3 regions of the Candidatus Palauibacter soopunensis genome follow, and region 3 is predicted to be linked to each of the others. Evidence: riboswitches for the same ligand, from Rfam matches in the RefSeq annotation. Region 3 holds a riboswitch; each other region holds the start of a gene.

Region 1 (3,271 bases), on a different contig from region 3:
CACGAGCCGGCAGGGCGGCCGCTCGACCGCCATGCGCAGGGGCAGCGGAACAGCCTCCGCGGGAGGATCTCCTCCGAGACTCCACCGGACCACGTCGCCGTACCTCTCGCCCGCATGCGTCTCGGACGCGGCGACCGCCGCAAGCCGGAGCGTCGGGTGGCCGTCCAGCATCCGAACGAGCCGCTGCCCGACGATCCCGGTCGCGCCCAGGACGGCCACGGGCACGCGTTCATTCGACGGATGGGTCAGGCGCATCGGGCACGCTCCTCTCCGCCATGGCCGGTGTCGGGCGGCGGGTCGTTTCTGCCGACCCAGGTGCCCGTGCCGCCTGGAGCCGCCACCCTGAAGGCGACCCGGTGCCGCTCGGCGAAGCTCAGCGCCCGGTCCTGAACGACTCCGGCGCCCGTTCGCCGGGCCTCGCTCCACGATGTCCGGCGGATCGGCTTGACGTGCGGGAACCGTTTCGGGTCGGCCGGGAAGATCCCATCCACATCCTTCACGAGACGGACTTCCGCCGCGCCGAGCGCGTGTGCGAGGAAAAGCGCCGTAAGGTCCGAGCCTCCCCGCCCGAGCAGCGACGTGATGCCCGTGGCGTCGACGCCCACGAATCCGGGAAGGACGATCACGTCGTGCGTGGCCAGGGCCGTCTCGATCGCCCGAGCGTCCACGTCCACCGGCTCGGCGGCCCCGAGCGGCCCCCGGGTGCGGATCGGCAGGCGCGAGAACGACATGCCCACCGCACGCACGCGCCCCGTCACCAGGGCGAGGTGCAGCAGGGCGACGGACGCTTCCTCCCCGGGCGCGAGGAGAGATCCGATGAGGTCGTCCGGGAGCGAGGGCGCAACTTCGCGCGCCGCGGAAAGAAGATCGTCGGTGGTGTCCCCCATGGCCGACACGACGGCAACGACCTTCGCGCCGGCGGCGACTTCAGCCCGGATCTCCTCGACCGCCAGCCGGTATGCGGCCGGATGCGCCAGCACGGATGAACCGAATTTGAGTACGTGAACGCGGCGAACTTCGCGCAATGAAACGCCTCCCCCCGAGTCTCGATTCACGCTCAGCGGACTCCGGAGAAGCGACGCCCTGGGAACTGCAGCTGCCGTGCAATGAAGCGCGGCGGGCGACTCATCTACCAACGGATTACATCCGTCGCAGGAGTTGGCACATCAGTGGAAGAGCCACCTTCCACAGGTTGCCCCGGTGTCTTCGGGCCTGTCCCTCGACCGGTCTCGATGAGCGTTGTGGGCGCGGAGGCTACAGGGTCGTGGGCGGCGCGTCAAGTTTTGGCGGGCGAAGCCGGGCGAGAGGCGCCGCGCGTGTTTCTTGACCGCCGTTGCCGGACCCATTAGGGTCGGCCGCTACTCATCGAGACCGGCTGAGGGACGGGCCCTTTGAAGCCGGGGCAACCGGGGCGCAACGCCCAGCGGTGCCAACTCCTGCGGACCCCGAACACGGGTCCGAGAGATGAGCGTCGGACCCGCACGGTCGGTCGGCTGCTCCGGAGTTGGCGTCGCGAACCACAGACGCGAGCCGAAACGGAGACACAGCTTGAACGCCGTACTGCCGGAGGGTCGGAGGGGCGCCGTCGCGATGCCGGCGGCGTGGAGACCGGAACTGGAGGCCGGGATCGACGCCTGCTTCCGGGTGCGCTACGAACTCGCCGGACCCGAGGGCGCCCCGCTGCTCGTCGCGATGGGGGGGATCTCCGCCGACCGCCACGTCTGCGCCAACGCCCTGGACCCCGCGCCCGGCTGGTGGAGGAAGCTGGCGGGCCCGGGTCTGGCCATCGACACGAACCGCTGGCGGCTGCTCGCGATCGACTTCCTCGGATCTCCCGGGACGTTCGAGTCGCCGGATCGGATCCATCTCACGCCCGGAGACCAGGCGGACGCCGTCGCGGTCGCGCTGCGCCACCTCGGTGTCGAACGGGCCCACCGCATGCTGGGCGCCTCCTACGGCGGCATGGTCGCGCTGGCGATGGGGATCCGCCATCCCGCCCGCCTCGACGGCGTCGTGCTGATCGGCGCGGCGCACCGCGGCCATCCCCAGGCCATCGGAATCCACGCGGTGCAGCGCTGGATCGTCGAGTTCGCGCTCCGGCACGGCCGGGGGAGCGAAGGCGTGGCGCTCGCCAGGGCGCTGGCGTTCACGACCTACAAGTCCGCGGAAGGGCTCGACGCCCGCTTCCCGCACGACTGGGAGTGGGAGGATGGCGCCCCGGTCTACGCCGTCGGCCGCTACCTGGAGAAACAGGGACGGGAGTTCGCGGAACGGTTCGAGGCGGAGACCTATCTGACGCTGTCGGCTTCGGTCGACCTGTGCGACCTGCGTCCGGACGAACTCGGCGTCCCCGCCTGGCTCATCGGGTGGGAGGAGGACACGCTGGTCCCGCCCTGGCTGCTCCTGGAGACCGCAGGCCGGATCGGCGCGCCTTCTCGCCTGCGGATTCTGAACTCCGACGCGGGCCACGACGCCTTCCTGCTCCACGCGCCCGACTACGAGGAAGCCCTGAGGGAGAGTCTCTTCGCGACGGAACCGCAGGCCCTCGCGGGCTCAGCCGGATGACTCGCGGGTTCAGCCGGGCGCCGCCGCCGCGACGGGAAGCCGCACGCACGAAGGATATGCGGCGGTGTGCAGGACCGTGTTCCGCGCCGTCCGCATGCGCGTGCCCGTCCCCACGTCCTCCCCCGTGTTGAGGTTGCGGCTGAAGCGGGGGAAGCAACTGCTCGTGATCTGAAGCCTGATCCGGTGGCCGGCCCGGAACACGTGGCTCATCGGATAGAGCCGGATCCGGAACTCGGTGGCTTCGTTCGGCTCCAGAAGCTCCGTCCGGTCCAACCCCCCTCGATATCGCGCGCGCAGGATCCCCTCTGTGAATACGAATGATCCTCCCGCCGGATCGACGTCCGTCACCCGCGCCACGAAGTCCGTGTCGCGCGCCGAAGATTCAGCGTAGAGCACGACCTCGACCGGCCCCGTGACCTCGAGATCGTCCTCCAGAACCCGCGAGGTGTAGACGAGCACGTCGGGCCGCCGCTCGAGCGGCGCCTGCTCGACGGGGCCGCCCCGCATCGGCGTCTCGGCGTGGGTCGTGATCAGCCGGGAAGAGAGATTGCCCCCGAGTGAGGGCGCCGGATCGCGCGGATCGTACTCGAAGCGGTCCGGCGGCTCGTCCCCGGGAGGCTCCGGATCGAGCCGGGCGTCGTCGCCCCGGTTCGCGCGCCCGCGGCTGTGCAGATACCAGGGCACTTCCTCCGTCCCCGGCGGCGGC
Region 2 (3,271 bases), on a different contig from region 3:
TAGGCGAGCCTGTGTTTCGTCTCCCGGTCGTGGGTGGACACGTCCATGCCGGACACCAGGGCCTGGCCCCCGGACGGCGACACGAAGCCGAGGAAAAGGTTGATCGTCGTGGTCTTCCCCGCCCCGTTGGGGCCGAGGAGGCAGTAGACCTCTCCCGGCTCGATGGCCAGGTCGAGGGAATCGAGGGCCTGCGTGGCGCCGTAGCGCTTGCTGAGCCCGCGGGCCTCGAGGAGGGGCGGTCGCCCCGCACCCGAATCGGCGGTCTGCATGGATCTCCATCTCTCGCGTTTGCCGCGCCGTCACCGGCGCAACGGTCGACAAGTCTCCCGCCGATCTCCGGATCGGCGGAGGGGCTCTTCGCTACAGAGAGATCGGAGGCGGAGGCGCGCGGCTGCGGTGGGGGGGGAGTTGGACGGGCCGGGCACTCAGCCGGTGGCCGCGAAGCGCGGGAGCGTGTACGGGACCGGGCCCGCCGAAGCTCGGCGTCGCCGAGGACGCCACGGGCCCCACATTGTGCGACAGTTCACATACCGCACACGCCGCCGGGGAGTCGGCCGCGCCGTCGTGCGTATGCGAGCCCTCGGCGAGGCCGGCGAAGAGGAGCGAAAGGGCGACCGGGACGCCGGCCAGCAGGCGCATGGGGCGCCTGGATCGTCCGGCGTCGACCTGGTTTGCCATGGTTCCCCTTCCCTCCCGCGGATCGGCGCGCCGACCGACTGGAAAGCGGCCGTGTCGGCGGCGGCGGCACCTTAGAGAATGCGGGGCTCCCGGTCAACGTTGCGCCGCGCGCACCCGGGCAGCGCACGCTGTCGGGCGGTCAGCCGCGGCGAGCGCCCGCTCCAGATCGGCCTCCAGGTCCTCGCAGGCCTCGATCCCCACCGACAACCGGAGCAGCCCCTCGCCGATCCCCGCCGCCCGGCGCGCGGGTTCATCCATCGACGCGTGCGTCATCGTCCAGGGGTGCGCGACCAGGCTCTCCACGCCGCCCAGCGACTCGGCCAGGGCGAAGTGTTCGATACGGTCCACGAAGGCATCCACCGCCGCTCGTCCGCCGCGCAGTTCGAACGAAACGAGGCTGCCCCACCCCGTCTGCTGCCGCCGCGCGATATCGTGCCCGGGATGATCGGGCAGGCTCGGGTGATGGACGCGGGCGACCACGTCGCTGCGGTCCAGCAGATCCACGATGCGGAGCGCGTTCGCTTCGTGTACGCGGCTGCGCGCGTGAAGGGTCCGCATCCCCCTGAGCGTCAGATACGAGTCGAACGGCGCCCCCGATACGCCCATGACGTTGGTCCACCAGGCGATTTCTTCGAGCAGATCCTCGTCCGCCGCCACCACCGCCCCGCCCACCACGTCGCCGTGCCCGTTCAGGAACTTCGTCGTCGAGTGCACGACGAGACCGGCGCCGAACTCCAGGGGGCGCTGGTTGACGGGCGAGAGGAAGGTGTTGTCGGCCACGCAGATCGCCCCGATGTCGCGCGCCACCCGCGCCCACGCGGCAATGTCGGTGATCCGCAGGCGTGGGTTGCTCGGCGTCTCGATCCAGATCATCCGGGGCCGAAGTCGGCGGGCGAGTTCGAGCGACGCCGGGTCCCACGGGTCGACGAACTCGACGCGATACCCGCCACGGCTCGCCTCGGCGGAGAAGAGGCGGTAGCTGCCTCCGTAGCAGTCGCGGGGCGCCAGGAGCAGATCGCCGCCCGAAAGCAGGCGCGTCGACACGGCGATCGCCGACATGCCGGAAGAGGTGACGACCGCACCGCACCCTCCCTCGAGTTCGGCGATGGTGTCGGCCGCGAGATCGCGCGTCGGGTTGGCCGTACGCGTGTAGTCGTACTTCGCGTACACGCCCGGAGCGTCGAAGAAGAAGTTGGTGGAGAGATGGATCGGCGGCATGATCGCCCGATGGGCGGTGTCGGCGCCGAGCCCCGCCCGCACGGCGCGTGTGACGGGGGAAGAGGCAACGCGAGCGGCAGAGCGGTGGGTCATCATGACCTCTCCGAGTCTCGAGTGCACCTCATCGGACTCCGGAGATTCGACACCCTGAGACTGCGGCTACCGCCTCGAAGGGCGGCGGGCGGTTCATCTTCACGGCGGATGCGAGTCCACCGCAGGAGTTGGCACCTTCGCGGGAATGCCACTTCCCGCAGGTTGCCCCGGCGTCAACGGGCCTGTCCCTCAGCCGGTCTCGATGAGTTGTCGTGCGGGCAGTTCTATAGGGGCGACCGTCGGATGTCAAACCGCGCCGCGACGGATGCGGCGGCGCTAGTACGGCGTCCGGTCCGATTTTCGGATCCAGCGCTCGAAGGCGTCCCGCGCCCGGGCGGAGGAGATCCGCACGAGCGACACGATCCGGCGCTCCGCGAGCGGCCGGGAGAACTCGTCGTAGATGTCTTCGTCGCTGAACCGGATGCGCGCCGCGTCCTCCCGGGTGTTCGCGTAGTACACGCGGCGGATCCGGCTCCAGTAGATCGCTCCCAGGCACATCGGACACGGCTCGCAACTCGCGTAGATCTCGCAGTCGCCGAGATCGAACGTGCCCAGAATTTCGCAGGCCTTTCGAATCGCCCGGACTTCGGCGTGGGCCGTGGGATCGTTGTCCAGCGTCACGCGGTTCGTCCCCTCCGCCACGACCTCGCCGTCCTTCACGACGACGGCGCCGAACGGCCCGCCGCCCTCGTCCACGCTGCGCTCGGACAGATCGATGGCCCGCTGCATGAATCCGTCATTCATCGCGACGCTCGTTTCGCAAGGGCGTGTGCGCTCGATTCCAGCCGGTCGACGCTCGGCGGTCGACTCCCGGAGCACTCCCGGAATATACTCAGCCGTTCCCTCCCCGGTGTTCGGCCGGGGGCTCCCTCGTCCCTTTCCCCACGGCGAGCGCGATTGACGAACTCTTCGAGCGGCCACCCTTCCCGGCGGCGAGCGCGCGACCTCACGGTCGACCTCGGACTCCTGGCCACGGCGATCATCTGGGGCATCAACTTCTCCGTCGTGAAGGTCGTCCTGCGGGAACTCGATCCGCTCGCATTCAACGCCGTGCGTTTCCCGTTCGCGGCGCTGGCGGTCTGGTGCCTCCTCCGGGCCACGGGGCGACCGGTCCTCCCTCCGCGGAGCGAGTGGCCGCGGATCCTGGGACTCGCGGTGGTAGGCCACGTGATCTTCCAGGCCACCTTCATCTACGGGATCGACCTGACGCTTACCGGGAACGCCGCGCTGCTCCTGTCCACGAGTCCCGTGTGGGTGCTCCTGATCGCGTCCGCGCTCGGGC
Region 3 (3,271 bases):
TGCTGACTCCGCCGCTCGTCATCGCGCCCTGGAGTTCGCTCTTGATCCGGCGGACGGCCTCGATGAAGGCGACCCCGTACTCGTCGTGTTCCGCGATGCCCGTCCCCACCGCGAAGACGTTGGGGTCGAAGATGACCTCCCCCGGACGGAAGCCGGCGCCGAGCAGGAGGCGGTAGGCGCGGGCACAGATCTCGAGCTTGCGGTCCACCGTGTCCGCCTGCCCCCGCTCGTCGAAGGCCATGACGATGACGCCGGCCCCGTAGCGGCGGATGAGGGCCGCCTGCTCGAGAAACGCCTCCTCCCCCTCCTTGAGCGAAATCGAGTTCACGACCGCCCTTCCCTGGGTGCACTTCAGCCCCGCCTCGATGACCTCCCAGCGCGAGGAGTCGATGACGGTCGGTACGCGGGCGATGTCCGGTTCCGCCGCAATCAGGTTCAGGAAGCGCGTCATGGCGGCCTCGGAGTCGAGGAGACCCTCGTCCATGTTCACGTCGAGAAGCTGCGCCCCGTTGACGACCTGGTCGCGCGCGACCTCGACCGCCTCGTCGAAGTCGTCCTCCCGGATCAGACGCGCGAAGCGGGCCGAACCCGTGACGTTCGTGCGCTCGCCGATGTTCACGAACAGCGTGTCGGGCCGGATCGCGAGCGGCTCGAGTCCCGAGAACCGGGGCAGCGGCTCGATCACGGGCACCTGTCGTGCCGGCACGCCCTCCATGCGCTCGGCGATGGCCCGGATGTGGTCCGGCTCCGTCCCACAGCAGCCGCCGACGACGTTGAGGAGTCCGCGGTCGGCGAAATTGCCCAGCAGGTCCGACACCTGGGCGGGCGTGTCGTCGTAGCCCCCGAACTCGTTCGGGAGCCCCGCGTTCGGATGGCAGCTCACGGGGACGTCGGCCACGGCGGAGAGTTCCGCGACGTAGGGCTCGAGTTCTTCGGCTCCGAGCGCGCAGTTGAGGCCGACGAAGAGGGGGTCCGCGTGGCGGATCGAGAGCCAGAACGCCTCGACCGTCTGCCCCGAGAGCGTGCGCCCGGACAGGTCCGTAATCGTCCCCGACACGGCGATGGGGAGCGCCTCGCCAAGCTCCGCGCCGAGTTCGAGGATCCCGTAGATCGCGGCCTTCGCGTTGAGCGTATCGAACACGGTCTCGACGAGCAGCACGTCGGCGCCGCCCTCCAGCAGCCCCTCCGCCTGGGCGCGGTACGCCGCGGCCAGTTCGTCGAACGTGACGGCGCGAAAGGCGGGGTTCTCCACGTCCGGCGAAAGGGACGCCGTCCGGTTCGTCGGGCCGAGGCTCCCGAGCACGAAGCGGGGGCGGGACGGAGCGTCGCGCGTGAAGTCGTCGGCCGCCCGGCGCGCGAGCCGCGCGGCCGCCACGTTGAGTTCGTGGATCAGCCGCTCGTTGCCGTGCTCCGGCGAGATGCCGTAGTCCGTCTGGGATATCGCCTGCGCGTTGAACGTGTTCGTCGTGATGAAATCGGCCCCGGCCTCCAGGTAGCTGCGGTGCAGGGACTCGATGTCGTCGGGACGGGTGAGGCACAACACGTCGTGGTTCCCGAACAGGGGCTGCGGATGATCCGCGAGCGGACCCGCGCGATAGGCCGCCTCATCGAGGCCCAGCCGCTGGATCATCGTTCCCGTGCCGCCATCCATCAGGAGAATGCGCCGGTCGAGCGCTTCCCGAATCTGTGCGACGCGCTTTCTTCGCCCTTCGGACACGGCGTTCACCCCAAAAAAAGCCCGGCCGCTAAAGAATCGCGCCCGGGGCGTGGCTCTTTAGCGATTGTTTTACGTGGCTGCAATCCGCCTCAAATCACCACGTCCGGTACGTTCCGGAAGATCGAAACTAGCGCGCGCGCGACAAAATGGGAAACTTTGGGCGCGTCCGCTTAAACAACCTGACGGCGGGGTGTGTTTCGGCTGATATGGGATGCAGACATGGAGCGGGCCGCGCGGCGTTCGTCCTCGCGGCTCTCGCGATAGACGGGGCGGGGTGGGGGCTTTCCGGGCAGCAGGAGGGACTCTCGCCGCCCGAAGGGCCCGAAGCGACCGTCTTCCGGGGCGGCGTGGCGCCGGCGGCCGTGGACGCGGTGCGTCGCGAGGGGGCGCTCTCGATCGACGGGCGCCTCGACGATCAGGCGTGGCAGCCGGCCCCCATCATCACCGATTTCGTCCAGGGCGTGCCCCTGGAGGGCGCGGAGCCGTCCGAGCCGACCGAGGTGCGGGTCGTGTTCGACGACGCGGCGATCTACGTCGCCGCGCGGATGTACGAAAGCGACCCGAACGTGATCCGGGCGCGCCTCACCCGTCGGGATGAGCGCGGTTCCTTCGATTCCTTCAAACTCTCCCTCGATCCGAATCGGGACGGGCTGACCGGCTACGAGTTCGAGGTCAGCGCCGCGGGCGCGGAGACGGACCGGTACCTGTTCGGCGACACCCAGGAGGACGTGAACTGGGATGCGATCTGGGACTCCGCCGTGCAGGTCGACGACCGGGGGTGGACCGTGGAGATGCGGATCCCGCTCTCCCAGATCCGCTACGAAGCGCGTCCCGGCATGCAGACCTGGGGAATCAACTTCGAGCGGCGGCGGCTCGAGACGAACGAGACGGACTACTTCGCCCTGCAGTCGCGCACGGCCCGGGGGCGGGTGAGCCAGTTCGGCACGATCGACGGATTGCAGCTCCCGCGGTCGAGCCGGAGGTTCGAGGTTCGGCCTTTCGCCGTGTCCCAGTACCACACCGCCCCGGCGGCGGCGGGAAACCCGCTGTTCGACGGCACCGAGATGGAGCCGCGCGGCGGCCTCGACATGAGCATGGGGATCGGCTCCGCCTTCAGCCTCGATGCGACGGTCTACCCCGACTTCGGGCAGGTCGAGGTGGATCCCGAGGTCATCAACCTCACGGCCTTCGAGACGTTCTTCCCCGAGAAGCGCCCCTTCTTCGTGCGCGACGCGCAGATCTTCACCTTCGCCGGCTCGCGCGGCGGCCGCATGGGCGGCGGCAAGGCGCTCTTCTTCAGCCGGCGGATCGGGCGGGAGCCGCGGGGGTCCGGGCCCTGGGACGCGGACTTCCACGCCGAGCCCCACCTGACGTCGATCCTGGGGGCGGCGAAGCTCACGGGCCGGACGCGGAGCGGTCTCTCCGTCGGCGCGCTGGCGGCCGTGACCGGACGTGAGATGGGGCAGGCGTACTTCGCGCAGGCCGATTCGCTGGGACGGTTCGTCGCCGAACCCCAGGCCGAGCATGCGGTCGTGAGGCTGCAGCAGGACTTTC

The links. A riboswitch is a leader RNA that binds a small molecule or an ion and turns the genes downstream of it on or off. The one in region 3 is predicted to bind S-adenosylmethionine.
Region 1: linked by a shared signal. The riboswitch ahead of RN901_RS01785 (alpha/beta fold hydrolase) and the one ahead of metH (methionine synthase) in region 3 are both predicted to bind S-adenosylmethionine.
Region 2: linked by a shared signal. The riboswitch ahead of metB (cystathionine gamma-synthase) and the one ahead of metH (methionine synthase) in region 3 are both predicted to bind S-adenosylmethionine.

The regions. Positions count from the first base shown of each region.
Region 1 covers NZ_CANPVT010000002.1:343,425-346,695, forward strand. The annotation lists gene asd (aspartate-semialdehyde dehydrogenase) at 1-255, opposite strand, end outside; gene RN901_RS01780 (hypothetical protein) at 246-1,055, opposite strand; SAM riboswitch class I at 1,123-1,239, opposite strand; SAM riboswitch class I at 1,360-1,471, shown strand; gene RN901_RS01785 (alpha/beta fold hydrolase) at 1,549-2,565, shown strand; gene RN901_RS01790 (CocE/NonD family hydrolase) at 2,575-3,271, opposite strand, start outside.
Region 2 covers NZ_CANPVT010000038.1:10,254-13,524, reverse strand. The annotation lists gene RN901_RS10320 (ABC transporter ATP-binding protein) at 1-269, opposite strand, end outside; gene metB (cystathionine gamma-synthase) at 772-1,989, opposite strand; SAM riboswitch class I at 2,080-2,198, opposite strand; gene RN901_RS10310 (nucleoside deaminase) at 2,266-2,733, opposite strand; gene RN901_RS10305 (EamA family transporter) at 2,887-3,271, shown strand, end outside.
Region 3 covers NZ_CANPVT010000052.1:196,581-199,851, forward strand. The annotation lists gene metH (methionine synthase) at 1-1,717, opposite strand, end outside; SAM riboswitch at 1,755-1,828, opposite strand; gene RN901_RS13240 (DUF5916 domain-containing protein) at 1,924-3,271, shown strand, end outside.